2 regions of the Bacillus sp. ABA4_010 genome follow, and region 1 is predicted to be linked to the other one. Evidence: riboswitches for the same ligand, from Rfam matches in the RefSeq annotation. Region 1 holds a riboswitch; the other holds the start of a gene.

Evidence for each region. A riboswitch is a leader RNA that binds a small molecule or an ion and turns the genes downstream of it on or off. The one in region 1 is predicted to bind cyclic di-AMP.
Region 2: another riboswitch for cyclic di-AMP. It lies ahead of ACXAEO_RS06615 (hypothetical protein); the one in region 1 lies ahead of ACXAEO_RS18620 (TrkH family potassium uptake protein).

Annotation. Positions count from the first base shown of each region.
Region 1 covers NZ_JBSWUN010000003.1:3,523,986-3,539,146, reverse strand. The annotation lists gene ACXAEO_RS18630 (peptide chain release factor 3) at 1-1,461, shown strand, start outside; gene ACXAEO_RS18625 (thermonuclease family protein) at 1,584-2,300, shown strand; cyclic di-AMP (ydaO/yuaA leader) riboswitch at 2,610-2,783, shown strand; gene ACXAEO_RS18620 (TrkH family potassium uptake protein) at 2,943-4,262, shown strand; gene ACXAEO_RS18615 (hypothetical protein) at 4,359-4,922, shown strand; gene ACXAEO_RS18610 (peptide MFS transporter) at 4,985-6,316, opposite strand; gene ACXAEO_RS18605 (response regulator) at 6,690-7,376, opposite strand; gene ACXAEO_RS18600 (ATP-binding protein) at 7,478-9,046, opposite strand; gene ACXAEO_RS18595 (DctP family TRAP transporter solute-binding subunit) at 9,176-10,198, shown strand; gene ACXAEO_RS18590 (dicarboxylate/amino acid:cation symporter) at 10,319-11,584, shown strand; gene ACXAEO_RS18585 (small, acid-soluble spore protein, alpha/beta type) at 11,703-11,966, opposite strand; gene ACXAEO_RS18580 (alpha-galactosidase) at 12,384-14,615, shown strand; gene bioB (biotin synthase BioB) at 14,912-15,161, shown strand, end outside.
Region 2 covers NZ_JBSWUN010000003.1:1,088,183-1,103,343, forward strand. The annotation lists gene gltB (glutamate synthase large subunit) at 1-1,933, shown strand, start outside; gene ACXAEO_RS06580 (glutamate synthase subunit beta) at 1,953-3,431, shown strand; gene ACXAEO_RS06585 (L-cystine transporter) at 3,685-5,073, shown strand; gene ACXAEO_RS06590 (hypothetical protein) at 5,130-5,336, opposite strand; gene ACXAEO_RS06595 (LOG family protein) at 5,520-6,101, opposite strand; gene ACXAEO_RS06600 (AzlD domain-containing protein) at 6,155-6,466, opposite strand; gene ACXAEO_RS06605 (AzlC family ABC transporter permease) at 6,463-7,182, opposite strand; gene ACXAEO_RS06610 (TrmB family transcriptional regulator) at 7,218-8,033, opposite strand; gene ACXAEO_RS06615 (hypothetical protein) at 8,294-8,509, opposite strand; cyclic di-AMP (ydaO/yuaA leader) riboswitch at 8,670-8,802, opposite strand; gene ACXAEO_RS06620 (AAA family ATPase) at 8,993-9,712, shown strand; gene ACXAEO_RS06625 (hypothetical protein) at 9,866-10,153, shown strand; gene ACXAEO_RS06630 (hypothetical protein) at 10,190-10,465, shown strand; gene ACXAEO_RS06635 (LysE/ArgO family amino acid transporter) at 10,504-11,121, opposite strand; gene ACXAEO_RS06640 (aminotransferase-like domain-containing protein) at 11,263-12,708, shown strand; gene ACXAEO_RS06645 (GNAT family N-acetyltransferase) at 12,768-13,208, shown strand; gene ACXAEO_RS06650 (carboxymuconolactone decarboxylase family protein) at 13,326-13,763, opposite strand; gene ACXAEO_RS06655 (Lrp/AsnC family transcriptional regulator) at 13,933-14,388, shown strand; gene ACXAEO_RS06660 (hypothetical protein) at 14,717-14,989, shown strand; gene ACXAEO_RS06665 (DsbA family oxidoreductase) at 15,127-15,161, shown strand, end outside.

The DNA.
Region 1 (15,161 bases):
ATGATTCGTTCAGCAGGTACGGTTAAAGGGAGAAAAACAGGGAAATATGCAACATCTGACTGGATGGAAATTGAAAAACAACGTGGAATTTCTGTAACATCCAGCGTTATGCAGTTTTCTTATAGAGATCACCATATTAATATTGTTGATACACCAGGTCACCAAGACTTTAGTGAAGATACGTATCGTACGCTAACGGCTGTCGATAGTGCTGTTATGGTTATTGATGGAACAAAAGGAATTGAAGAGCAAACAATTAAATTGTTTAAAGTATGCAGCATGCGCGGTATTCCAATTTTAACTTTCATTAATAAGCTGGATCGCGAAGGAAAAGACCCGCTTGAGCTGATGGAAGAGATTGAAGAGGTACTTGGAATCGAGTCATATGCGGTGACATGGCCGATTGGAATGGGGAAAAGGTTTCAAGGAACATATGACCGTTTTAAAAAGCAAATTGAAGTGTATCGTGGGAATGAGGAATCGCAATTTGTCGATTTCGATGGAACAAACGTAACAGATGAAGTAAGCAACTATGTAGATGAAGGATATTTGTCAATGTTGACGGATGAACTTGCTCTGCTTGATGAGGCAGGAAATGATTTTTCAATGGAAAAGGTGAAGCAAGGGAAGTTAACACCTGTGTTCTTTGGAAGTGCCATCGCGAATTTCGGTGTTCAGTCATTCTTTGATGAGTTTTTAGGATTGACTCTTCCTCCTCAACCACGTGAATCATCGAACGGCGCAATTGATCCAACGGATGAAAACTTCTCAGGGTTTATCTTTAAAATTCAAGCGAACATGAACCCAGCTCATCGCGATCGAATTGCGTTTGTGCGTGTATGCTCAGGAAAGTTTGAACGTGGTATGAATGTCTCATTGCCGCGAACAGGCCGAAAAATTAAATTGTCTCAATCTCATCAGTTTTTAGCTTCAAGCCGGGAAACGGTTGATGAAGCGTATGCAGGAGATATTATCGGACTGTATGATTCCGGAACGTATCAAATTGGTGATACGATTTTAGGAGAAGGAGCGGCCAACTTTGAATTTAATGCGTTGCCGACGTTCCCGCCTGAATTATTTGCGAAAGTTCGAGCGAAAAATGCTTTAAAAGGGAAACACTTTGAAAAAGGGATTACCCAGCTTGTGCAAGAAGGGGCTGTACAATTATATCGAACGCCATACTTCGGTGATTATATTCTTGGAGCGGTCGGGGAACTGCAATTCCAAGTGTTTGAATATCGAATGAAGAACGAATATGGAGTCGATATTGAATTCCAGCGAATGCGCCATGAGGCAGCAAAGTGGATTAAAAAGGAAGATTTGCAGGATAAAATGACAGATTCCCGTGTTATGTTAGTAGAAGATCGATATGAAAACCCGGTTCTGTTATTTGAAAACGATTTTGTTCTACGAATGTTCCAGGATAAATATCCATCTGTTGAATTGCGAAGCACGTTTTAAGAGTTGAAAAGAATAAAAAAGGGTGTGGCGTCAGCCAGACTCTTTTCTTTTTCCATCGCTCTGTTGGCTAGGTGTGAAAGATGGTAACAGAGCTTTTCAAAAAGAGAAGGAGGAGATAAAACGTGAAGAACGGATTGAGGAGAGGGCTGTTAATGGTATCAGGAGTGGTCATGTGGCTTGTGCTGGCCGCCTGCCAACAGGAATCGAGTTATATTCCTGCTATTGTCGAAAAAGTGGTGGATGGGGATACATTAAAAGTAGAAGTAAATGGAAAATCTGAGACGGTTCGCTTGTTGCTTGTAGATACCCCCGAATCGGTTCATCCGTCGAAGCCTGTTCAACCATATGCGATAGAGGCGAGTAATTTTGTGAAAGAGCAACTTCCTAAAGGTGCAAGTGTTGAATTAGAGCTTGATGTAGGAGAACGCGATAAATATGGGCGTTTACTTGCGTATGTATGGACGGATGGGAAAATGCTGAATGAATGGTTGCTTGAAGAAGGATATGCTCGTGTCGCTTATGTATTTGAGCCAAATACGAAATATGTCGACCGCTTTCGGGACGTGCAGCGAGTCGCTCAAGAGCAAGAGCGAAAGATATGGTCACTTGAGAATTATGTAACGAGTGAAGGATTCGATGGGGCGAATAAGCAACAAACGACAGAAAGTGAAGCGACCTTTGGGGAATGTGCAAATCCAGTGATTAAAGGAAATATTAATAGTAAGGGAGAAAAAATTTATCACACTCCGCAAAGTCCTCAATATAAGGTGACAAAGCCGGAAATGATGTTTTGTACAGAAAAAGAGGCGGAAGCAGCAGGATTTCGTGCCCCTAAGTAACAAGAGATGTCACGCTTGTTTTCTTTTAAAGAGCACCTCGGTATTCTGATAGAGTTTGGACAAGTTTGCCGCTTCCATTGCAACAAGAGCATGTTCGTTTGTAAAAAGGAATAGAGGTCTGTGTCCTGCCTACACCGCTGCAATGTCTACATACTGCTATCAGTTTCATTTCTAACACTCCTTTCTTTCCTGTCTACAGTCTTTAATAGAATAGACAGGAAAGAGAAAATGTATGCGAGCAAAAGTCAATAAGAATAGTCTTGACAGGTTGCTTTGCCGGAATTATGATTACTTTCATAAAACTAATTTTTATTAAACTTGCTTAATCCGTAACAGGAGCGGGGGAACCACATGAAGGGCTGTTTCAACAGTCACGGAACAATCTGGCATCAAATTGTTCCTAGGGGTGAATCTTGAATTCAAGTAGGATACTCTCAAATCCGAACCCGACAGCTAACCTCGTCAGCACTTTTGAGAGAAGGGATCACTCCAATAAGAAGGAGGGTGCCTGAAGGAGGATGCTGTCTTTTTTCATGCACTCATAAACAAGCCCTTTTCGCTAATTTATTGACTTTCAATGATTTAGTGGAGAGGGCTTTTTGTGTTATGGAAGTAATCACTGAAGAAGGAAGGAAGCTTTTTATGAAATTAAAAAGTGTTCAAATGACTCCCCCTCAGCTTCTCATTATCTTTTTTAGTTTTTTTACTGTAGTCGGAGCATGGTTATTAAAATTGCCTATTGCAACGACAGAGCCGATCAGCTGGGTTGATGCTTTTTTTACTATTACATCCGCTACGACAGTGACGGGGTTAGCGGTGGTCGACACCGGTACCGTGTATACAAAGTTTGGTCAAACGATTATTATGTTATGGATTCAAATTGGCGGTCTTGGAATTATGTCTTTTGCCATTTTATTTTTTTTAATGCTTGGCAAAAAAATTGGATTTCGCGAGCGGGTGCTTATCCAGCATTCGCTTAACCAAACATCGTTCGGAGGAGTCATACGGCTTGTGATTCATTTATTTGTCTTTGCTTTTATAATCGAGCTCATTGCCGTACTGTTTTTATCGATTCGCTGGATACCTGAATTTGGAGTAGCGCAAGGGTTGTACTTCAGTTTCTTTCATGCGGTTTCTGCATTTAATAACGCGGGATTTGGCTTGCTTCCTGATAATTTAATGAAATACGCGGACGATCCGCTCATTAATGTGGTGATTACGTTCCTTTTTATTATTGGAGGATTAGGGTTTACCGTCCTAATAGATTTGCGCAACAAAAAGAGATGGAGAAAGCTTAGTCTTCATTCAAAGCTCATGTTGACAGGGACACTGTTGATTAACATAGTGAGTATGGTTATGATTTTACTGCTGGAAATGGATAATCCGAAAACGTTAGGTACACTGGATGGTTCTGGAAAGTTGTGGTCAGCTTATTTTCAAGGAGTAAGCCCACGGACAGCTGGATTTAATACCATTGATATGACAGGTTTAAAAGATTCGACAGCTTTTTATATGATGTTCCTTATGTTTGTCGGAGCAGGAAGTGCTTCAACTGGAGGGGGGATTAAGCTTACAACCTTTCTAATTATTGTGTTATCGGTTTTTACGTATTTAAAAGGAAAAGAACAAATTCATGTGTTTAGACGAGGAGTTGATGAAAAGCTTGTATTTAAAGCGTTGGCAATCAGCATGACGAGTCTATTGTTTATTTTTGCTGCGGTCTTTATTATGACCATTACAGAAGAAGCCCCATTTGTAAAAATTCTTTTTGAAGTTATTTCTGCTTTTGGCACGGTCGGTCTGTCTATGGGGCTCACATTTGAACTGTCCTTTACAGGAAAGCTTGTACTTATTTTTATGATGAGTTTAGGGAAACTTGGTCCGCTTACCCTTATGTTTTCTTTAGCTAAAAAGGAACATGCTAAAATTAAATATCCGAAAGAAGATATTTTAGCGGGGTAGAAATTTTATTTTCTTTTCACTATTTTTTCACCATGGGGGGGTTAAAGTAATGCATGTAAACAACATCCCCATACATAATTTGAGGAGGAAATAAAAATGATGAACAAAAAGAAATTATTTGGTTATGTAATGACAGGTGCTTTATCAGTAGGGATTATCGGGGGAGCAACCCTTCCTGCCGCTGCGGCTGCAACAGACAGCACAAGTTCTCCAGCTCCTTCAGCGCAAATGGTGAAAGGAAAATGGGAACAAAATGTAGATGCAGCTACTCAACAAAAAATGCAGGAAATTGTGGAAAAGGCAAAAGCTCAATTAGTGGAACTTGGGGTTGAACTTCCAGCTAAAGACGGAAAAGGTGAACGTCCTGATGGATTGGCTAATCTAAATGAAGAAACAAAAGAAAAAGTGCAAGCAATTAAGGATCAAGTGAAAGAAGGTTCAATAACGCAAGAAGAAGCACAAACACAATTAGCTGAGCTAGGGATTGAACGTCCAGCTAAGGGAGTAAAAGGTGAGCGTCCTGACGTATTTGCTGACCTTGATGAGGAAACAAAAGCCCAAGCCCGAGCAATCATGGATGACATGAACGCTCAGTTAGCCGAGCTTGGTATAAAGTCTCCTGATAAAGGCCAAAAAAAGGCAGCGACAGTTGCAGAATGATGAATCAAAAAGGCCCGTACATGAAATCATTTATGTACGGGCCTTTTTGTGATTCTCTTTTTCTATTCCATTAATTTCGCAATTGGTTTAGAAAGCAATAACAAGATAATTCCTAAACCGATTGTCACAAAACCAATTACACTGAAAATCTCCAAGTAACCTAGAGATTGCGTATAGGCTGCTAATTGACCAGCAACCATGTTGGCTACAGCTGAACTTGCTAACCACACTCCCATTAATAAGGAAGCAAATTTAATTGGAGCAATTTTACTTACCATGGATAAACCAACTGGTGAAATCATTAATTCTGCTAATGTATGCAGGAAGTACGTCACAATCATAAATAAGATGTTTGCTTTTAGTAATTCATCGTTTCCTGTGTGCATAACAGCAGGAAGTAGTACTAAGAAGCCTAAGCCAACCGTAATTAATCCAAGTGCCATCTTCGTCGGTGTTTTTAAGTCACCGCTTTTAGAGTTACCAAGCTTAATCCATAAAGCAGAAATAATGGGTGCTAAGATGACAATGAATAATGGATTTAATGATTGGAACCATGGAGTTGGAACTGTAAATCCGAATACATCACGGTCAATTTGATTGTGTGCATAAAGAGTTAAAGAGCTTCCGGCTTGCTCGAATGCAGCCCAGAAAGCAATAACGAACACTGCTAAAATGACAATTGCTGCTGTACGTTTCTTTTCTTTTGGTGTTAAAGGACCAGCAGCTTTTTCATTTGCTGAAACTTGAGGTTTGCCCACTGCTTCTTTCCCAATATCACCTAAGTAGCGATTGCCGAGCAAGTTGAAAACTAATTGTCCAATAACCATCCCGATAGCCGCTGTCAAGAATCCGTACTTATAACTCATAAGTCCGACTACTAACGGTGCAAAGAACGCTCCAATGTTGATACCCATATAGAAAATAGTGAAGGCACCATCACGGCGAGAGTCGTTTTCGCTGTAAAGCTCACCAACAAGTGTTGAAATGTTTGGTTTAAAGAAACCATTCCCGATAATCAATAGTCCAAGACCGATATATAAAGCGGTCATACTTTGGCTGGCAAATAACGAGAAGTTTCCAAGAGCCATTAAAATACCACCGATTGTGATAGCGAGTCTTCTTCCTAAGAAGCGATCAGATAAATATCCTCCAACCATTGGAGTAATATAAACGGCACCAGTGAAAAAGCCGTAAATAGCCATTGCGGTACTTTCATTGACACCTAATCCGCCATTAATCACGGCAGTTGTTAAATAAAGTACAAGAAGTGCCCTCATTCCATAGTAACTGAAACGCTCCCACATTTCAGTTGCGAACAGCAGATAGAGTCCAGGTGGATGTTTTTTGCTGGACTGGTTTGGCTGCTGTACGTCTTTGTTTGCAGCTGCTTGCATAATCATGTCCCCCTACTACTAATTACCAATCATTTTAAATTTACAAAAAATTTAAAAGAAAGGTGTTGAAATTTACAAAATAATTACATGTTCTTTATTTTATTAAACAAATAACGCATTCGTCAATGAAATTATATGGAAAAATCACTGATGAATTAAAAAATACTGAGAATTTTCACGATTATGCTTAATTTATATAGGTTTAAGCTGTTTTTGGAATGAAGGGAGTTACAATAAAATGTAATATTTAGTTATTTTTAAATATTTAGAAAGGAATAAAAATACAAATACCGTTATATTGATATATTATTAGTGGGAGGAGTGTGAGCGGTGAATCCTTTCTTCCACTGAAAATCAAACGCCAGCCTTTAAGCTAGCGTTTGATTAAAGCATATCGATTAACAGGTCTTCCAATTCCTCCATATTCAATGTGCAATTGGACATGGCCGCTATGATCTAAAAATTCTAAATAACGTCTTGCCGTTACGCGAGCAATACCAATTCCCTCTGCGACATCTTCAGCCGAAACCGGCATCGATTGCTTCGACAAATAATCTTTAATGTTTTTTAACGTAAGCGCATGGAGCCCTTTTGGAAGAGAGGTTGATTTTTCATCACCTTGTTGAAGTCGAATGCCATCTAATTCTTGTTGTGTGAGAATCGGTTTTTCATTTATTCTTGCATGGAACGATGCATAGCGCTCCAGAGCTTGCTTAATTCGTTCAAATTTGAAAGGTTTCATAATATAATCGATGGCTCCAAGTTGTAACACTTTTCTGACCGTTTCCATATCACTTGCGGCGGTAACAGCAATGACATCGGTATTAAACCCTTCCCCACGAAGCTGCTGAAGGGTGGTGAGGCCATCTTGATTAGGCATATACATATCAAGGATGACTAAATCTGGGCACTGCTTTTTGACGAGTTCTATGCCGTCAAATCCATTCAATGCATAGCCAATTACTTTAAACCCGTCTATTTGTTCAATAAACTGGCGATTTACTTCTTGCACCATGGGATCATCTTCAATAAGAAGAACGTTCCATTGTTGTGTTGTCATCCAAAAACTCCCCCTTTGGTATTAACCGCGTTTAAAGCTTCTAAACACCGAGTTCTTGATTTTCATTTCTCTATTTAGAAAGTAACTTGTCCGAGTTGACCTTATATAAAAAAGGTGACTGTAAACAACGTCCCTTTGTTCAATTCGGTTTCAACGTGTATATTTCCATTTCCTTTTTGAACAATTTGTTTGACAAGGTGTAAACCAATCCCCCGATTTTCCTTCTCTTTTGTGGAGAAGCCCTCGTTAAAAATATAGGGCACCTGCTCTTTTTCCATTCCACCTCCGTTATCCTCTACTAAAATAGAAAGGATGTCATCGTCTTGTTCAATGCTTAAATAAACCTCTTTAGTTGGGAGAGCCATTCCCTGGAATGAATCGAAGGCATTTTCAATTAGATTTCCAATAATAATGACAAAGTCATGATGATCAAGAGAAGGAGGGAATGAGTGGAGTTGACTGTGCCGGTCAATGCTTAATGTAATCCCTAGCTCTTTTGCTCGACTGACTTTACTTAACAGAAGTCCTGAAAGGCTGTCGTTTCGTATATTTTTGTTAAGAAAGCGGGTTAATTCTCCCTGTTCTTCTGAAAGGTGAAAGACATATTCTAAGGCGCTTTCTTTTTTTTCAAGTTGAATTAACCCAGCAATAGTGTGAAGTTTATTCATATGTTCATGGTTCTGCACTCTCAAAGCGCTTACAAAAGCTTTAACCCCTGTTAGTTCTTCTGCCAGTTTTTTTACTTCCGTTTGATCTTGGAAAACAGCGACAGCACCTATTGTTTTATCGTTTACTTTAATTGGGATGCGATTGCTTAAAATGTTTAAGTTTCTCACTTGCAGTTCCTTATTGTAGACAGGTTGATTCAACGTTAAAATTTCAGGCAACTTTGTATCTGGAATGACATCATGAATGTTACGTCCTATTACATCACCTGTGATGCCCATCATTTCTTTTGCTTTATCATTAAAAACTGTAATCTTTTCGTTAATATCAATGGCAATGACGCCTTCGTGCATCGCATTGAACGTTTCGGTTCTTTCGGTAAGTAGTCTAGCAATTTCCTCAGGTTCCAGTTCAAACATCTGCCTTTTAATATGTGAAGCTAGTAACCATGCTCCCCAGCCTCCGAATAATAGTGATAGTCCAGCTGTGAAGAAAATTTCCTTTTTTAAACTGAGCAGGACCTCTAGAAAACTAGGAAGAATATAGCCGGCAATGACGACTCCTACTTGTTCATGCTGCTCATTGATAATAGGAACGAAAGAGCGGATGACCATGCCTTTTTCTCCTTTGGCTTTTGTTGTATAAGTATGCTCAGCGAAGGCAGGCCCCTCATCTTGGCCACTTGATTTCTTGCCAATCATAGAAGAAACAGGGTGAGTGAGGCGTACCCCATTCATATCAAGAATGACGATGTAATCGGCATTATGAATAATTCGAAGAGGTTCTACAAGCGTATTCAATTTTGTTTTCATAGTAGTCGTTTCGGTTATATGTTGGGCGATTTCAGGAAGCTCTGCTACAGTACGGGCGGTAAGGAGCGAACGCTGGCGCAAATCTGTTTCTTTTGATTGGACAAAATCTCTCATAACCATCATGCCTGCTAAAAAAAGAGAAAATCCAACAATAAAAAAAATTAAGCCTGTAATTTTAGATTGTATAGACATAAGAAATGTACCGTCACATGTGGTACAAAGTAACCTCCCTGATGCAACTTTTCTTTATTTTACCATGGACAAAAGAGCGTGTTAAAATATTATCAAACTAAAAAATTTTCTATAGAGATGTGAGAGTGTATGAAAATATTTATAGGAACGAGCATTGTCTTTAGTTTGTTGCTCTTTTTTTTCTTTTTGTTTAGCTATGAAAAAGAAGTTCAATATGATGATGAACAAGAAGGGTTGAATGAACAAATCGTGATGAATTTCAGTCATGTAGTGGCGGAAAATACACCGAAAGGATTAGCGGTGCAAAAATTTGCAGATCTTGTCACCGAAAAGTCAGGAGGACGGGTGAAGGTGGAAATATTCGCTAATGGTTCTTTGTATTCGGATGATCAAGAAATGGATGCTTTAAGAAGAAACGATGTACAAATGATTGCTCCTTCTTTTTCAAAAATGACCGAAGTGATGCCTGAATGGAACATGTTCGATCTACCCTTTGTATTTGAAAATTATCAAGAAGTAGAGCAAGTATTCATGGGAGAGATGGGACGGAAACTTTTAAGAATGCTAGAAGAAGAAGGGCTAAAAGGCTTAGCGTTATGGAGTAATGGGTTTAAACAAATGACAAGTAATCAAAATCCATTGCTTGAACCTGAGGATTTTGAGGGACAGCGTTTTCGTATTATGCCGAGCGAGGTCATTGAAGAGCAGTTTCGGCTATTTGGAGCGGAGCCTCAAGTGGTCCCGTTCAACAAGGTTTACGAGTCTTTACAAAAAGCTGAAATTGATGGACAGGAAAATACGATTTCTAATATTTACTCAAAGCGCTTCTATCAACATCAACGGTATATGACAATCAGTAACCACGGCTATTTAGGGTATACAGTGCTAATGGATAAAAAGTTTTGGCGGAGCCTTCCAAAGGAAGTTCAAGTGCTTTTAGAGGAAGCTATGGAAGAAACAACTACATGGATTTGGGAACAGTCAAAAATTATGAATGAGGAACAGTTGAACTACATTCGTCAAAATTCTACTATCGACATCTATTATTTAACGGACAGTGAAAAAGAGAAATGGCGGCAAAAGCTTCAGCCATTGTACAGACAATTTGAAGAAGAAGCGGCAGAAGAACTAGTTGAAATGCTTGAACCTTAAAACAGAAGAGACCAAAATGAACAAAAAGACCATTATCACCATAAGTTTAAATATTCCCTTTAGTGAATTAATATAAAAACAATAGTTTTTGTAAGCGTTAACAAACAGGGGGGATGGGTGATGAGGATTAACTTTAAAAATTTGACGGTTCAGGTTGTGATCGGGATTATCGCGGGTATTACGCTAGGCTTCTTTTTACCTGAGTTTGGTGCTGAACTGAAAGTGTTGGCAGATGCATTTATTAAGTTAATAAAAATGGTCATTGCACCAATTATTTTCTTTACAGTTGTCATCGGAATTGGCAGTATGGGGGACTTGAAAAAGGTAGGAAGAATCGGAGGGAAAGCGCTCCTCTATTTCGAAATTGTCACCACGTTTGCATTAGCAATTGGAATTTTAGTTGTCAATATGGTTCAGCCAGGAAAGGGGTTTAATACAAGTGCTGTGGAGGGGGGAGATGTCTCCCAGTATACCCAGCAAGCTGCAGAAACAGAGCATGGATTTGTCGAATTTATGTTGGGAATCATTCCGGATAACGCAGTGGCCGCGATGGCGAATGGCGAATTGCTGCCTATCTTGTTTTTTGCTGTGTTATTCGGTATCGCAACGGCCGCGATGGGAGAGAAAGCAGCACCAGTTATTCTTCTTTTTGAAAGATTGACAGATATTTTCTTTGGGATTGTAAACATGATTATGAAGCTGTCACCAATTGCCGCATTTGGTGCCATGTCGTATACAATCGGTAAATTTGGCTTAGGTTCGCTTGTATCACTTGGAAAGTTGATGGGTTCTGTTTATATTACAATGTTCTTGTTCATTGTTTTAGTACTCGGTGCGATTGCGAAGTTTTACGGGTTTAGCATTTTCAAATTTATCACGTATATTAAAGAAGAAATTCTTTTAGTACTAGGAACTTCGTCATCAGAGTCAGCACTTCCGAAAATGATGGAGCGATTAGAAAAGTATGGTTGTTCCAAATCAGTGGTAGGTCTTGTCGTTCCGACAGGGTATTCGTTTAATCTAGATGGTACATCTATCTATTTATCGATGGCCGCCATTTTCATCGCTCAAGCGTATGGAATTGACTTGACGATTTGGCAGGAGTTAACGTTATTAGGTGTGCTTATGTTGACATCTAAAGGAGCAGCAGGTGTAACAGGTTCCGGTTTTATTACTCTTGCCGCTACTTTAGCTGCATTTCCGATGATTCCAGTAGAAGGAATTGCCTTATTGCTAGGAGTGGACCGATTCATGTCTGAAGCACGTGCCATTACGAATTTGATTGGAAATGGCGTGGCGACGGTTGTTGTATCGAAGATGGAGAACGAATTCCATCCTTCTTTAGAAGAAAAGATGGAAGAAGCTCATATAAAGGTAGCTAAATAAGACTCACTGTCAAAAAGACGCATCCTTACTAAAGGGGCGTCTTTTTGACAGTGAGAGGAATACCTCGACATATTTCTCGGGAAATTTGTCAAAAGGAGAATAAAAGGTCAATCCTTCTTTAATGCTGACGAAATGATTGTTGAGCCATTTTAACTAACTCTTTTACCATGCGTCCACCGATTTTTCCTCCGATTTTCCCAGCTTGTTCTGAAGTCAAATGCCCGTTTCTTTCTTGTTTTAAAGGAATATCCAGTTCTTTCGCCACTTCATATTTCACATCTTGATGATTGGTCGTTTTGTAACCTGCTTGCTTCATAACTGCCTCTTTTAAATGCTGCATTCCCTCTTGTGCTTCAGGTACCAATAGTTTTCTACGTGCCATGTTGGGCCTCCTTTGTTAATGAGAAATCATCATCAGTGAAAGGTTCGTATGTAGTTTTCGTTTAGCTGTTGAAGGTATGTACGGAAGTGATTGGGATAGGAGGAAGTATTGAGCAAAGGAGTTGTTCCAATTGTCTGTTATTTGTTGATCGGTTTTTCACTTTATTAATAGAAGCAAAAAAGAAATAAAAGTCGTTCGAAATCATTTTTCATATCCCCAATATCTACATATAAGGCCAGTCGGTTGTACTGAATATAAGCGCTTATTTGTTTATCTTGTTAACTGTATCAGTATAGCAAAAAAATGCTATAATCTTCTGTTTTATTTACTATTGAGCAGAACGGAAAATGACAATAGAATAAAAGCAGGTTTTCATCTGTATACGTTTACATTATTTGCAGAAGCGAGGAGAATATAATGTCTATTTTTTATAACGAGTCGACAAGAGAGTTTCACCTTCAAGGTGACACAATGAGCTATATTTTTACCATCTTAAAAAATAATCAGCTGGGGCATCTTTATTTTGGGAAAAAGGTAAACCACCGTCCATCGTTCCAGCATTTAATTAAAACACAAGCAAGAGCAGGAACGGCTTGTGTATATGAAGGAGATTTAGCTTTTTCGCTAGACTTACTGAAACAAGAATATCCTTCTTACGGAACAACTGATTTCAGAGAGCCTGCTTTCCAAATTTTACAGGAAGATGGCAGCCGTATTACCAATTTTGAATACGAGAGCCATCGAATTTTTGCAGGGAAACCGAAGCTTGATGGACTTCCTGCGACATACGTTGAGCAAGATGATGAAGCAACAACATTAGAGATTACGCTGTATGATGAGTGGATTGATGCGCAGCTTATTTTAAGTTACACCGTTTTTAAAGGAAGAAATGTGATTGCGCGTCAAGCAAGATTTGTGAACAAAGGAAAGCAAAAACTGACGTTAACAAGAGCGATGAGTGCTAGCGTGGACTTTTTTGATGCGGATTATGACATGGTGCATCTATCTGGTTCTTGGTCTCGTGAGCGTCACGTAAAGGAACGGGCGCTTCAAGCAGGCATCCAAAGTATTTCAAGTACGCGAGGCACAAGCAGTAGTCAGCAAAACCCATTCCTTGTATTAAAACGAAAAAAGACGACGGAGCATGAAGGAGAAGCGTTTGGTTTCAGCCTTGTCTACAGTGGAAACTTTTTAGCGCAAGTCGAGGTCGATCATTATGATACAGCAAGGGTAACGATGGGGATTAATCCATTTGATTTCCAGTGGTTGCTAGAAAGTGGGGAGAGTTTCCAGACTCCTGAAGTAGTTATGGCGTATTCAGATGAAGGGTTGAATAAATTAAGTCAAACGTATCATGAGTTATACCGTACAAGACTTGTTCGAGGACAATGGAGAGACAAAGTGCGTCCAGTCTTAATTAATAACTGGGAAGCGACGTATTTTGATTTTAATGAGGAAAAAATTCTTGAAATTGCGCAAACGGCAAAAGAGCTTGGCACAGAGCTGTTCGTATTAGATGATGGATGGTTTGGTAAACGAAACGATGATACGACTTCGCTTGGAGACTGGTTTGTGGACAAAGAGAAGCTTCCGAACGGCATTTCATCATTAGCTCGTAAAGTAGAAGCATTAGGGCTTTCCTTCGGCTTGTGGTTTGAACCGGAAATGGTATCAAAAGTGAGTGAGTTGTATGAAAAACATCCAGATTGGCTTATTCATGTGCCTGGCCGAAGACAATCTCATGGACGTAACCAATTTGTGCTAGATTTCTCTCGTCCGGAAGTTGTCGATTATATTTATGAAATGATGGCAACTATTTTACAAGAAGCACCGATTTCCTACGTGAAATGGGATATGAACCGTTATATGACCGAGATTGGTTCGGCAACTTTAGCAGCAGAGCGTCAGTTTGAAGTGCCTCACCGTTACATTTTAGGTGTGTATGATTTATATGAGCGGTTAACGTCAACCTTCCCTCATGTTTTATTTGAGTCATGCGCAAGTGGAGGGTGCCGCTTTGATCCAGGTATGCTGTATTATGCCCCGCAAACATGGACAAGCGATGACACCGATGCGATGGAACGTTTGAAAATCCAATACGGTACAACATTTGCTTATCCGTTAAGTTCAATGGGAGCTCACGTTTCGGCAGTACCAAACCATCAAGTTCGCCGAATTACGAGCCTTGATACACGTGCAAACGTTGCTTATTTTGGAATGTTTGGCTACGAGCTTGATGTAACGCTTATGACGAGTGAAGAAAAAGCCATTGTTCAACGTCAAATTGCGTTTTATAAAGAACATCGTGAATTGATTCAAACGGGAACGTTTTATCGATTGGAAAGCCCGTTTGAAGGAGATGGAAATGTAACGAGCTGGATGGTAGTCGCTGAAGATCAGACAGAAGCTCTTGTCGGCTATTATCAAGTATTAGCAAGACCAAATCCTGGTTACGAAGCACTTCGCGTAAAAGGGTTAAATCCAGACATGGAATATACAATTGAAGGATATGAAGGGACGTTTGGCGGAGATGAATTAATGAACATCGGGATTCAATTAGACAATGCTTATTCAGGTACACAAGCAGGTGGCATTGAAGAAACCGGTGATTTTTCATCTACTATATATAAAATTAAAGCTGTTCAATAATAAGAAACTGCTGGTCTTTATAGGCCAGCAGTTTTTTTATGGGGAAGAAGTCTATGAAAATCATTTTAGGGATTTTATGGAATTAGATTGACAGTATTCTGTGATTAATGTTAACTTTTATTTATGTTAGGTTAACAGAAATGGTGTTAATGATGAAGATTGAATTATCAATACCTCTTACGTATCAAGCCAGAGTAACTAAAAACGAAGAATACGTATGGCATCTATTTACAAATGTGAAACAATACATAGATGAATTTTTCATTAAATCCACTATAAAAACGGGGGATGAAACAATGGAGTTAGCGAAATCAAATAAAACGTGGCATGAACTTGCCGAAGGTGTATTACAAGGAAGACCGATTAGTCGTGAAGAAGCGATCGGCATGTTGCGAGCGAACGATGAGGAACTTTTACAATTAATGAATGCAGCGTTTACTATTCGTCAGCACTATTTTGGCAAAAAAGTGAAGTTAAACATGATTATTAATACAAAGTCCGGCCTATGTCCGGAGGATTGCGGTTATTGTTCGCAGTCGATTGTGT
Region 2 (15,161 bases), 2.4 Mb from region 1:
ATTGGCCATTGCGATGAACCGCTTAGGCGGAAGAAGCAATAGCGGGGAAGGCGGAGAAGATGCAAGCCGTTTCGTTCCTGATGCGAACGGTGACCTTCGCCGAAGTGCCATTAAACAAGTTGCGTCCGGCCGTTTCGGAGTGAACATTAACTACCTCGTTAACGCAGATGAACTGCAAATTAAAATGGCGCAAGGGGCAAAGCCTGGTGAAGGCGGACAGCTTCCAGGAAATAAAGTGTATCCATGGGTAGCAGAAGTTCGCGGTTCTACACCTGGTGTTGGATTAATTTCACCGCCGCCGCATCATGATATCTACTCGATTGAAGATTTAGCACAGTTGATTCACGACTTGAAAAATGCTAATCCGAAAGCTCGCATCAGTGTCAAGCTTGTATCAAAAGCGGGTGTTGGGACGATTGCAGCAGGTGTTGCGAAAGGTGCAGCAGATGTTATTGTCATTAGCGGTTATGACGGCGGTACAGGTGCATCGCCGAAAACGAGCATTAAGCATACTGGTTTACCGTGGGAACTTGGGTTGGCAGAGGCTCATCAAACATTAATGCTAAACGAATTGCGTGACCGTGTTGTATTAGAGACAGATGGTAAGCTTATGACAGGTCGCGATGTAGTGATGGCTGCATTGCTTGGTGCTGAAGAATTCGGTTTTGCCACGGCTCCGCTTGTTGTAATGGGCTGCATTATGATGCGCGCATGCCATTTAGATACATGTCCAGTTGGGGTTGCGACACAAAACCCAGAACTGCGCGCGAAATTTTTAGGAACAGCTGACCATGTCGTGAACTTTATGACTTATATCGCCCAGGAAGTACGCGAATTAATGGCTCAACTTGGCTTTAGAACGGTTGAAGAAATGGTTGGAAGAACCGATGTGTTAACAGTGAGCGAGCGTACGAAGACACACTGGAAAGCAAAGCATTTGGACTTATCTAAATTGTTATTCCAAGCAGAAGGGGCGCGCACATTCAGCCGTCCGCAAAATCATAAGCTTGACCAATCATTAGATGTGACAGAAATTCTACCGCAAGTTGCAGCTGCAATCGAAAGCAAGCAACCGGTCGATCTTCAGTTTAACGTGAAAAACATTCACCGTGTTGTTGGCACAATGGTCGGCAGCGAGATTGCACAAAGATACGGGGCAGAAGGCTTGCCTGAAGATACAATGACGCTTCGTTTTACAGGTTCGGCTGGTCAAAGTTTCGGTGCTTTTGTTCCGAAAGGGATGACGATGCACCTTGAAGGTGATGCCAACGATTACCTTGGAAAAGGGCTGTCTGGCGGGAAAATCATTGTCCGCGCACCAAGAGACATTTCGTTTGCACCAGAAGATAACGTGATTATCGGAAATGTAGCTTTTATCGGAGCAACAGCGGGTGAAGCATATATTCAAGGAAGTGCCGGAGAGCGTTTCGGCGTGCGAAACAGCGGTGTTCACGCGGTTGTAGAAGGTTTAGGTGATCATGGTTGTGAATATATGACAGGAGGACGCGTTGTCGTACTTGGAAATGTCGGTAAAAACTTTGCAGCTGGTATGTCAGGAGGCATTGCGTATGTTCTCGCTGACGATGCTGAAGCGTTTAAAGCGCTATGCAATAAAGAAATGGTAGAGTTTGAAACATTAACTGACATTGTAGAAGTTAGAGAAGTGATGGAAATGGTCATTAAACATGAGAAATATACAGGAAGTGCAAAAGCTGCCTATGTTTTGGCTAACTGGCACGACCTTATGGCTAAATTCGTGAAGGTCATTCCGAAAGATTACAAACGTATGATGAACCGTATCCAAGAGCAAAAAGAAGCGGGATTAACGGAAGAACAAGCCATTATGAGCGCATTTGAAGCGAATGTAAAGCAAGAAAAGCAGAAACAAGCCGGCATTGCATCACCACGCAAGCAAGAGGCAGTTGCACAATAAGAGGAGGAGGAGAGAGACTATGGGAAAAGCAACAGGATTTATGGAATATGCACGTGAAGAGGCTGTGGAACGTGACCCTCTTGAGCGGTTAAACGATTGGAATGAACACTCGGCTCCTTTCTCCGATGAAGCATTACAGCGGCAAGGTGCCCGATGTATGGATTGCGGAACCCCATTTTGCCATATGGGGACGGAAATTAACGGATTAACTTCAGGATGTCCAATTCATAATTTAATTCCGGAATGGAATGACTTAGTGTATCGCGGAAGATGGAAAGAAGCGTTAGATCGTTTATTGAAAACGAATAACTTCCCAGAATTCACAGGGCGTGTTTGTCCAGCGCCTTGTGAAGGAGCGTGTACAGTATCCCTTTACGATCCAGCTGTTGCGATTAAAAGTATTGAGCACAGCATCATTGAAAAAGGGTTCCAAGAGGGGTGGATCACACCACGTATTCCGAAGGTGCGCACAGGGAAAAAAGTAGCCATCGTCGGTTCAGGTCCTGCAGGATTAGCTGCTGCCGACCAATTGAATCAAGCAGGTCATAGTGTGACAGTGTTTGAACGTGCTGACCGTGTCGGCGGATTGCTTATGTACGGCATTCCGAACGTAAAGCTGGAAAAAGAAGTGATTGAGCGACGTGTTCGTCTTCTTGAGCAAGAGGGCATTACGTTCATGACGAATACAGAAATCGGCAAAGATATTTATGCAGCCGAATTGCAAGCAGAATTCGATTCGGTCATCCTTTGTACAGGGGCACAAAAGCAGCGTGACCTTGTTATGGAAGGCCGCGAGTTGAAGGGCATTCATTTGGCGATGGATTATTTGACAAAAGCAACGAAAAGCTTGCTTGATTCAAATTTCCAAGACGGGCAGTATATTAATGCGGAAGGAAAGGATGTTATCGTCATCGGAGGCGGTGATACGGGTGCTGACTGTATCGCGACAGCACTTCGTCAAAACTGTCATAGTGTTGTGCAATTTGGAAAACATCCTATGTTGCCAAATGACCGCGCATTAGACAATCCATGGCCGGAATATCCACTCACTTTTGCTCTTGATTATGCACATGAAGAAGCGCAAGCAAAATTCGGTTCTGACGTTCGTCAATATTTGATTCAAACGAAGCAAATTGTCGGAGATGAAAATGGACATGTAAAAGAGCTTCATACAATTGAGATGGAAAAAGTTGTGGAAAACGGCCGATACGTATTTAAAGAAGTGCCAGGAACAGAAAAAGTATGGCCGGCACAGCTTGTACTTATTGCCATCGGTTTTGAAGGAACAGATCAGCCGCTTCTTGAGCAATTTGGGGTTGAAGCAGCGAATCGTAAAATTCAGGCAAAGTACGGTGAATATACAACAAATGTAGAAGGAGTCTTCGCCGCAGGGGATGCGAGAAGAGGGCAAAGCTTAATCGTTTGGGCGATTAATGAAGGGCGCGAAGCCGCTCGAGAAGTTGACCGTTATTTAATGGGAAGCTCAAATTTACCGTAACAAAGGGGTCTTTATATAGCATAGATGTGCAAGGGGACGCACAGACAAAGGGGATTTATAAAAGGCATACCAGCAACGCCGGTATGCCTTTTTCGTATGTGCTGCATAAAAAAAGAAAGAATAATGAGAAAATAAAAACTATTTTTTGGAAACGCTATCTTTTGATCTCTGTTATAATTCATACTTGACTCATAGGAATAGTTGTTTTATAGTTTGATTGAGTAAAAATTTTCTAATTATGGAGGGAGAAGGGATGACAACTTTTTTTGTTGTTTTAAATATCGCTTTATTACTAGCACTTATTATTGGTTTATATGTAATGCAAAAAAAGCATGTTTCGTTCTCTAAACGTGTGTTTACAGCGCTTGGAGCAGGGATTTTATTCGGGTTTGCGTTGCAGCTTGCTTACGGAATGAAGTCTGATGTGCTGAGCCAATCAGCGGATTGGTTTAATATTGTAGGCGGCGGCTATGTAAAGTTGCTTCAAATGGTCGTTATGCCGCTTGTGTTTATTTCCATTTTAGCGGCCTTCACTCGTTTAAAGCTGACAAATAATATCGGAAAAATCAGTGGGTTAATTCTGAGTATTTTAGTCGGAACAACTGCCATTGCAGCCGCTATCGGCATTACAACGACCATTGCTTTTGATTTGGAAGCAGTACAGATTGAACAAGGAGACGCTGAAACGACGCGTGCTCAAGAACTTGAAGAGAAACTAGGCGGTATTCAAGATATGACATTGCCGCAAAAGATAGTGGAATTGCTTCCTGGTAATCCATTCTTAGATTTCACAGGAGCGCGACCGACGTCAACGATTGCGATCGTCATTTTTGCCGCATTTATCGGTGTGGCATTCCTTGGCGTGAAACGTAAAGAGCCAGAGCAAGCAGAGATGTTTGCGAAAATCGTGGATGCCTTCTACACCATTATTATGCGTGTTGTCACATTGATTCTTCGCTTAACACCGTACGGGGTGTTGGCTATTATGACAAAAACGGTTGCAACAAGTAACATTGACGCGATCTTGAAGCTTGGTAAATTCGTTGTGGCTTCATATGTAGCGCTAATTATTATGTTCATCATCCATTTAATCATTTTAACTATTGTTGGATTAAATCCAGTGAATTACGTGAAAAAGATTATTCCAGTGTTGACGTTTGCTTTTACATCTCGTTCGAGTGCAGGTACATTGCCGTTGAACGTTAAAACACAAACAAGTCAGCTAGGGGTGCCAGAAGGGGTAGCCAATTTCGCTGGGTCATTTGGTTTATCGATTGGGCAAAACGGATGTGCGGGTGTATATCCTGCCATGCTTGCGGTAATGATTGCACCGACCGTCGGAATTAATCCGCTAGATCCGTCGTTTATCGTGACACTTATCGCGGTTGTCGCATTAAGCTCGTTTGGTGTAGCAGGTGTCGGGGGCGGAGCTACATTTGCTGCTCTTTTAGTCCTATCAGCGATGAACTTGCCAGTAGGATTGGCGGGACTATTAATTTCCGTTGAACCGCTTATCGACATGGGCCGTACTGCTGTAAACGTAAGTGGTGCGATGACTGCTGGTGTTGTGACAAGTAAGGTGACAGGGGAACTCGATACGGATGTTTATAGTGATATGGGATTAGTAGCGGAAGAAAATTAACCGTTTTATTTACTACACCCATCAATCGGGGGTTAAAGAAGCCAACGGAAAATTCATCATGAATTTTCCGTTGGCTTTGTTTTCTTTTTGGCTGCACGTTTCAATACGCTAAATGCTAAATAGCCGAAACAAAATCCATCAGCAAGTGATGTGAGAAGACTCAACCATATGTTCCACTCTATCTTTAATGCTACGGCAAATGAAAGGGAGCCGCCAGCTGCTCCAGTCATGACAGAGGCGGTCATCGTTTTTGTTCTGTTCATGATTCCACCTTTCTTTTTTGACATGGAGAGGTGTAGGAATTTTCTCCTCTTGTCAAAACATACGGTTAGAAAAGCAATAAGTTTCAAATATGAGGAAAAGGGTATAAGAAAAAGCGGTTCTCAGCTGAACCGCTTTTCTTGTAGTCTTCCTTGACTCGTCTTGAGCGAGAATGCAATCTCTCTTTAATCTTCCAGCTCACTCCACTTATTAATGCTGGCAGGAGGCTTAAAATGATGTAGTTTCTCCAATAATAAAGCAGGCTCGCTTTCACAAATGAGCAATGGAGCATGAGAAGGATGAATGAACCCTGCTTTCACACCATGTCCCACCATCTCCATCATCGGATTGTAATAGCCGTCCACGTTCAACAGTCCAATCGGTTTACGGTGAATGCCAATTGCGCCCCAGCTAACCACTTCAAATATTTCTTCAAACGTTCCGAATCCGCCTGGAAGAGCAATAAATGCATCTGAAAGTTCACCCATTTTACCTTTCCGTTCATGCATGTTCATGACTTCGTGAAGCTCGGTCAGTTCTGTGTGAACAATTTCACCGCGAAACAGCCCCTTTGGCATAACACCGATGGCACGCCCACCTTGCTGTAGAACAGTGTTGGCGACACGGCCCATCAATCCCATTTTTGAGCCGCCATATATTAAATCATATCCGCCTTTTACAAGTTCGTGTCCAAGAGCTTCCGCCATTTCCCCAAATTGCGGCTTCACTCCTGGATTGGACCCAGCAAATACGCATATTCGTTTCATTACCATCCCATCCTTTTCCTTTTTTAAGATTTCCGCGGATAGCATGTGCTACTTTATCCAACCATTCCGCTTTTGACGACAACGACAACGGCTAAACTTAGACCAAAGCTAATAAACACATTTTGGCTTAGCTTCATCATAACTAAACAAACGGCACTTGCTGCTAAATAAAGCGGTTCGAAGGTGAGTTCGCCCTCTTTCAAAAACAGTGATTCAAAAATGAGTGCAGCAAAGATACCGAGCGGGATAAACGATAATCCGTTTTTTAAGCGTTCCGAGAATAAATGGTCGGGAAGGCGCAAAAAAGCCCGTCTCGAAAAATAAGTGACGGCGGCCATCCCTAAGTAAAGAAGTAGCATGTTCATGCGGTCACCTCGTCTCTTTGTTGTTCAGCTGGCGATTGTACGGTTTCATTGTTGAAAAAATAACCGAAAGTAAAAGCAATGATGCCTGCTGCTAAAAGATGCAGCCCGTAAGGCAAAATAAAGGCGAGCAAGACGGCAGAAATGCCGCATAATCCAAATACTGCAACCCGAAAAAGGGAGGTAAACTGAAAATAAACAAGTGCAAGGAACAAGGCAGTGAAGCTGAAGCCTAAACCGAGCTTTCCTGGATCTGGAATGAGACTTTGCGTCAATGTTCCAAGCCATGTGCCCCCGACCCATGTCGCATACAATGTCAAGCTGACGGCGGTAATATACGCCTTCGTCGCACGATGACGGCGAAAATGATTCATCGTGATTGCATATTGTTCGTCAATAAGGAAAAATGCCATCACGGTAGAGAATTTTTTTGAAAACGGCTGGTAATAGGGGGACATAGAAAGCCCCATTAGTAAATGGCGTGAATTGACAAAAAAGGTGACAAGAATAATCGTCCACATGCCCGTTTGATCTCCTAAAAGTGACAAGGCGGTAAACTGAGCGGAGCCGGCAAAGACAATGAGCGACATGCCGACACTTTCTAAAACAGATAACCCTGTTTGCACTGCCAACATTCCGAAAATGCCCCCGAATAAAATAAAGCTAAAAGCAATAGGAAGTGCATCGAAAAATCCTCTTTTCCAATCATTATCGTTCATGTTTCGTTTCTCCTTTAAACGTGATGAAATGCTTATCAACGGTTGTACCGCTGTCCTGTGACAATTTGATATAAATCAGGGCGGCTGCACCAAAGCGCACTCAGCTTGTCAGCGCCAAACTCTTTTGTCATTTCCTCAAACATAATATCATGGCGGATGTATTCAATAGCAACAAGCACTAACGCCGGGTTTTTTGTTTTCACTGCCCACGGAATGGTCTCATCTGTGAAATTGGCGATGACAACTTCTTCACCGTCTCGTGCCGCAATCGTTAAGTTTCCGCCGATTCGCTCTCGAACGACTTCAGGAGACATATAGTTATGATGGAACGTATGACCAAGTGTTTCATGTTCTGCTCCGAACACAACGGATAAAACAGGAACATCTCGACTGACGGCCTCATCGACGCTCTCTTTTAACAAGGGTACTTGAGGCTCCCAAACGGACAACCAAAGTTCTTCGTTTGCTTCTTTGATGATGTGCCGAATTTCTTTAAGGACTTGCTCGTAACCGTCCATGTGAACAATCACATCAATAGAGGGTTTAGACTGTAAAGATTGCAAAGTTGTTTCTAAATAGTCCACCGTTTCTGAAAAATCTTTTCGCATCCTTGCCAGCATATCCTTAGCCGGGACAGGGGCATATTGAACTGGATCAGAAGGGACAATGTAGCCAGCCCCTTTATCAATCAGTTTGCCGAGCACTTCATAAATCATAGAACGCGGCACGCCGGATTGTTTGCTCACTTCATAGCCTGTAGCCGGTGCATGCTGCAGCAGGGTTACATATGCCTTGCTTTCATATTGAGAAAAACCTAGTTTTTGTAAATGAGGATATAGTTCTTCACTCATAATCGTCTCCTTTTATAGTCGTTAGAATTATTACTACTAATGATAAATTCAGAAAATTCTAATGTCAATCCTTTCCTTTATCAATTTTTCGGCAGTATTTGACTTAGTAAAAACAAAAACAGACTCATCCGTACGGCGGAGAGTCTGTTTCTATTAATATATAAATCGATCTAGAAAATTCGACATGACCAAAGAGCGGTCATGTCTTATTTTAATTATTCATGGAGTCTAAAGAAAAAACTCACTGATAAGAGTTTCTTTTATTCTCCCCGGCGCTTTCCGATTTCTTGAATTAAAATAAAGTTTTCGAGGGCACTTTTGGACATGCTTTTACATTGGAACGGTTTGATTTCTAAACTATTTTTTTCCTCAACGTCATCAGAAATGACGATATAATCACAGATTAATTTTTCGACCATCTTATTTTCGGTTGATTGATGGGAAAAATGAATATCCGTTAACAATACTTTTAACATACATATGCTCCTTTTCATATGAAATTCTCGATGGTTTTAGCGGTTTTGTTTGAAAAACATGCCCGGTATTTGAATCAATTCATAACGTCAAAAAGGCCATCGAAAGAGAAAACCTCTTTATGGCCTAATCTACAGAGAGACAGAAAAATTTACCAAAAGTCGTTTCTCCCAAAACGCTTACGAGGTTAGCTGCCGGATTAGGACTTCGAGAATAGCCCTCCCTTTTTTAAGGATTCACCCCATTAACATAAGTGGTTCCCCCGTTCTGTTCACAGACTCAGCGATTTAAGACTTTATTTAATTGCTACTTATGATATCTTAAGGCGAGAAGGACCGTTTGTAAATAAGAAATTATGTAAGTTCACACAAATTTTTCAACGTGCCCAATGCTTCTCTAACAGAATGACTACGTGAGGGAAATGACGGTATTTTGCACGTGAATAAGATGATACAATATATGAAAATGTTTTGTAGGTGATGACTATGTTTTTAAAAAGAATAACACTACTTCGCGATAAGGTTGAAGCGTTTCAGCAATATCCATTTTCCATTCCTTCGATTAAAAATTTGGACGTGCTAGATTTAAAGAGCAACGTTACTTTTTTTGTTGGGGAAAATGGTTCAGGCAAATCGACACTGCTGGAGGCGATTGCCGATAAATGCGAGTTTAATACAGCAGGTGGAGGACGGAACAATCAGTATGATGTCTACGCCGCGGATTCCGCTTTAGGGGATTATATTCGCTTATCATGGCTACCGAAGGTGACGAACGGCTTTTTCATGCGAGCAGAGTCTTTTTATCATTTTGCTACGCACATTGACGAAGTAGATAATACTGGTTTTGGAAGCTATGGCGGCCGCTCTCTCCATGAACAGTCGCACGGGGAATCTTTTTTATCTCTTTTCTTAAACCGTTTTAACGGAAAAGCTATTTATTTATTAGACGAGCCAGAGGCTGCACTATCGCCCCAAAGGCAGTTGTCGTTTTTGAAAATCATTCATGATTTGAGCGCTCGTGGCAACTGCCAATTTATTATCGCCACACATTCGCCCATTTTACTCGGCTATCCGGATGCAACGATTTTTAGCTTTGATGAAGGAAGAATTGAAGAGATAGAGTATGAGATGACGGACCATTATAAAATTACGAAATATTTTTTGCAGCATCGTGAGAGAATGCTTAAAGAAATTTTAGAAGATTAAAAGAAAACCTGTCATAGAAATCCAGGAACATTCAGGATTGTGTGACAGGTTTTTTTGTGAGAACTGGTGTTATGTCCTCTATGTAAAAATGGGAAAATAGATATGTTTTCAGCGCGGTAAAAAGGGTATACACACAGCAAGAGGTGATGAAAAGTGAAGGAACAGACGTTAGAACGCTTTCCACTTGTCGTTTCATTATTAGGACAACTAGTGGAAGAAAGAGAAATCGACGATGAGAGATTATTAAAACTGACAGAACTATCCCATTTATTGAAAGAAGATGTCCAAATAAATGAACGTACGACGCAAGTTTTAGCGGATGTTGGTACGCTCGGACAAGACATGTTGGAGCTTCAAGAAGCGGAGCGAACCGCATTTATTGAAGCTAAACAAGAACGGTTTGTAGAGTATTATTCTCACCTTAAACAAGTGATTGAGTGATAAATGATACGAAAATGATAAAGGGAGGAATCATGAATGAAAAGCGTACGACTAAAACCCGTTTTATTGACAAGTGCAGGAGTTTCGGCGTTACTTTGGCTCTATCCGAAAGAAAACAGAGAAAAAGTGAAGGAAACGTTAAGGCAATGGAAACAGAAACAGTCAAGCTCGGAAACAGTCAAAAAGCTGGATGCCTTCCCAATTGAGAAAGCAGGACACCCAGATCCGTATGACCTTGAAGATAATAACATGGTCAGCGAAGGTGCGATGTATGCCGTTCATTATTATAATGTAGAAAAAGAAAAAGTATAACAGACACCCCCTTCCCGCTGGAAGGGGGATTTTGCTTGTTATGATTGAAACAGTGAAATGCCCATATAGAGAGCGACTCCCCACATAAAACAAGCCGACACTTTGTTGAGAAGTTGAAGGGTTTTCCCTGATTGGTCGAGTCGGCTTGTCATTTTTCCTGCGAAGGCTAGGCTAAAAAACCAAATCCATGACACAATTAAACAAGCAAGTGTAAACGCTGTTTTCTCCATGCCGCTATATTGGAGAGAGCTTGTGCCAATCACACCGACTGTATCTAATACTGCATGCGGATTGAGCAGGGAAACGGATAAAGCAAATAAAATTTGCTGTTTCGCTGAAAGTGGGGCAAACGTTTCCTCATTAACCAGGTTCGGGGTACTGTTCCACGATACCCATCCCATATACAACAGAAAAATAATCCCGAATAGAAGAAGCATTACTTTCAGCCATGAAAATTGCAAGACTATGACGGATACACCTGTAATTGCAAGCAAGATTAAAGCGGTATCGCATAAGCAGGCTGTCAAAATGACGGGAAGCGCATGGTAATAGCGCTTTTGCAGTGCACCTTGATTAAAAACAAATACATTTTGTACACCAAGCGGTAAAATGAGGCCGAACGCCAACAAAAAACCGTGAGTAAGGGCTTGAAACATTTCGTTCACTCCTAAATCGATTGATTACAATGAAAGTATAGGCGATGGTTTTTCAAATGTCCTCAACCAATTGGTTTGTTTTTGAACCAACCAAGTTTTACACTGAATAGAGTGAACTAGATGTTAAGGGAGAGGATATAGATGGATTGGAAGCCCGATCGAGCCTCTAAGGTGTCGCTCTACATTCAAATTAAGGAGCAGATTGAAGCAAAAATTGAAAACGGGGAGTGGACAGTAGGGACAAGAATCCCAACGCAGCGCCAGCTTGCCGAGCAGTTTCAAGTGAATCGAAGCACCATTGTGTTAGCTTTAGAAGAGCTGGCAGCGGATGGATTGATTGAAGGGAAGACAGGAAAAGGAACAACAGTCATTAACAACTCCTGGTCTTTAATGGGACGTCAATCTCCTCCTGACTGGAATCACTATGTCAAATCCGGTCTATTTGCTCCTAATGTACCGATGATTCAAGATATTAATGAAATAGAATTTTGGCCTGACATTATCCGGCTTGGAACAGGAGAGCTCGCTCCAAGCTTGTTTCCGAAAGAGAACATGAAGACGGTGTTAAACCGTGTTGGAGAAAAAATGGAATCGATGGGATATGAAGAACCTAAAGGCTTACTGCTGCTCCGTGAGCAATTGGCTATTCGTTTACGTTCAAAAGGAATACCGATTTCCGCATCTGGTCTATTAATTACATCTGGTGCACTGCAAGCACTGCAGCTTATTTCAGTCGGTATTTTGCAAACCGGATCGGTTGTATTGCATGAAACACCGTCATATTTGCGTTCCTTGCAGTTATTTCAATCAGCGGGCATGCGGTTAATGGGAATCCCGATGGACAGGGACGGACTTCAAGTAAAGCTCCTAAAAGAGCGGCATGCGGTGGGGAAACCATCCATTTTGTATACCATTCCGACGTTTCATAATCCGACCGGAACCGTTATGTCACAAGTGAGGCGGCAGGAGCTGATGGAATTTGCTGAGAAAAAGCAGCTTCCAATCATTGAAGATGATGTGTACGGGGATTTATCATTTGACGAACTTGTACCGCGGTCGTTAAAGAGTATCGATAAAAGCGGGCTTGTTTTGTATGTAGGGAGCTTTTCGAAAACGTTGAGTCCTGGTTTACGAATTGGTTGGATTGCTGGTGCGGAGTCTGTCATTAACCGTTTAGCTGACATTAAAATGCAAATGGATTACGGGTCGAGTTCTCTTTCCCAACTGGCAGCAGCCGAATGGCTTGAAAGCGGCCTTTATGATGAGCATCTTCATTCTGCTAAGAAACAATTAAAAAGAAGAAGAACGTTAGCTGTAAAGGCTCTGAATACATATTTGTCTGATGTAGCGGAATGGACCGTTCCAGACGGTGGTTTTTACATTTGGGTTAAAATTCTTCCGTCGATTTCGATGCAAAAGCTGTTTGAGGCAGCAAAAAAAGAAGGAGTGTTAATTAATCCAGGAAGCATTTATGATCCTGCTTCGAATCAAACCATCCGTCTTTCTTATTCTTATGCCGAGGAAGAAGAACTTGAAAAGGGGATTTATAAGCTTGCTCAATTGATTAAACAAACGGATACACTTTGAAGCAAATTCATTTAAAATAGAGAAGGTGTTTTGAGTCATTAGAGAAAGGATGATCGTCGATGAGTTTTACATATTGTCTATATAACGCCATTCCCGAAGCGGGTGTATTAGAGGGGATTTTAGCACTGCATAGAGCGATTTTTGGTTCTTCTGATGACGTAGTTACTAAAATGGCACGTAAACCAAATTTGTTAGTCATGACGGCTGTAGAAGACAATAAAATTATAGGATATAAAATCGGGTATGAAATGGATGAGAACACCTTTTATAGCTGGTTAGGTGGAGTCGATATTAACTATCGAAAGCATGGTGTTGCTTCAATGTTAATGAAAAAGCAACATGACTATTTAAAAGAAAAAGGCTACAAGGTCGTTCGAACAAAAACGATGAATAAATGGCGCGGTATGCTTATTTTAAATATTAAACATGGCTTTGATGTCATCCACACGTATGTCGATGAAAAAGGATTACATAAAATCGTGCTGGAAAAAAATTTGTGAAGCCGAAACTCTTGAACGGAACAGAATAATATAAATACACCCAAACATGCCTTATTTCTAGAGAAGGACGTTTGGGTGTAAAATCTAAAAATTTTTCATTCTAGTCTAAAGTCCAGCTTATCTACTGACATTTGAATTTTCTGTATGGGCTGGTTGCAAATCCATTACCGCCCCGAAAAATTGTGAAGCCGTTGTGAAACAGATAAAAGCACAAAGTTCGCTGATTTCTGCTTCTGTGAATGTTTCCTTTAAGACCATGAAAATCGATTCTTCTATTTGTCCTCGCTGTTTTAAAAATACTTCCGCAAAGCCGGCCGCTACAGTGGTTTTCTCATCGAATTGCTCACGATTCGGCTTTCCTTTTGCCTTACAATATTCACATCCATTCTCTTGGGCAAGCACTTTCCGAACTTGTTCTTTCAAGGCTGCTGATAGTTGTCCATCCTCTTCAAGAGTCTCGCCTAATCCATTCCACGCTTCCATGATTAGCAAGTTATGCCCTAATAGTTGCTGAAACGGTGTGTCCCCATGTGTAGATGTTGAAATTCTAGTCATCTTTGTTTATTCCTCCTTATAATTTATCCCGCTTTAGCGAGCAGTAAGCTTCTAACGATGGGAGTTTCCTTTATCGTACTGAAAATATGGACGAAAATCCGTTCCATTTGCTACGAATACAGGATATATTTATTTCAAATGATATTCTTTTTAAATAAGGAGTAAACAAATGAAAATCGATTCCGTGGATATGCAAATTTTAAAGCAGCTTAGTGCGAATTCTCGACTTTCCATCCGAGAGTTGGCAAAAAAAGTGAATTTATCCGCTCCTTCTGTGGCGGAAAGGGTAAGGAAGTTAGAAGATGAAGGGGTCATTGAAGGATATACAGCGAAAATTAATTATGAAAAATTAGGCTACTCCATTAAAGCGATTTTGGAAGTCACCATTAAAAATGGGAAGTCTGAGCGATTTAAACAATATATTGAACATCATCCAAGAGCTGTGTTTTGTTACCGAGTGGCAGGACCGGCATGTTATATGGTTCAAATTTCGGTAAGGGAGTTGCAGGAAATAGAGGAGTTTATCAATAATGTGTCTGAATTTGCCCAAACGGTCACCCATATTGTGTTTTCAGCCGTTGATTTGAAAGACAATTTGTTGACTCATTATGAGAATGAAAAATGAGGAAATATAAAAAAAGTTAGCGGTTTTCTTTAAGTCGTTTACGTGTTAGTCTAGCAACGAGTTAATGAAATCATTAATCATTTGTCAGCTTTCCTGCCCACCTGTTGGCATCCGGGCAGGAAGTTTGGTACAGTAAAGATAACGAATTGGCGGAGTACTTCCTTCATCAATAAAATGTCTATGTTGTGGTGAAAATTTGTTCACGGAAAATTATTTATTTGTAAGCGTTTTCAATCTTTCGAAAATATGTTAATATATGAGAAAAGATGAAGGTGATGAGACGGATGCTTTTCGGCTTGCTGGAAAATATATATGGGAGGGTTTGAGCATGGGAGAAAAACGTTTTGCAGAGAAGTATGCCTTTCTTGAAAAGCAGGTGAATGAGTATATGCAGATTTTACTGTTGAAAACACCAGAGCAGGTCATCCATTATTTTGAAAAACGATTGGCCAAATACAAAGCACTTATAGAAAAACGTGAGCTTTATCCAGAAAGTGCGGTGCTGTATATGGAACAGCTTATTGGCGAGTATGCCATAAACATCGCCACCATAAAAGAGTACATGAAATATAAGCAAGAAAAGACGTTTAATGCTATATAAATCTAAGTGGATGGACGAGAAAAGCTTCTTCGGTCCATCCTTTTTGTTTGTCTAGCGGAGGCCTATTGTTAGACATTTATTCAGATGAGCCATATAATTGTACCGACTAGTAGGTACAAAAAGGGAGGAGAATTTGTATGAACAAGAAAAAGCTAATTATTTATTCGGATTT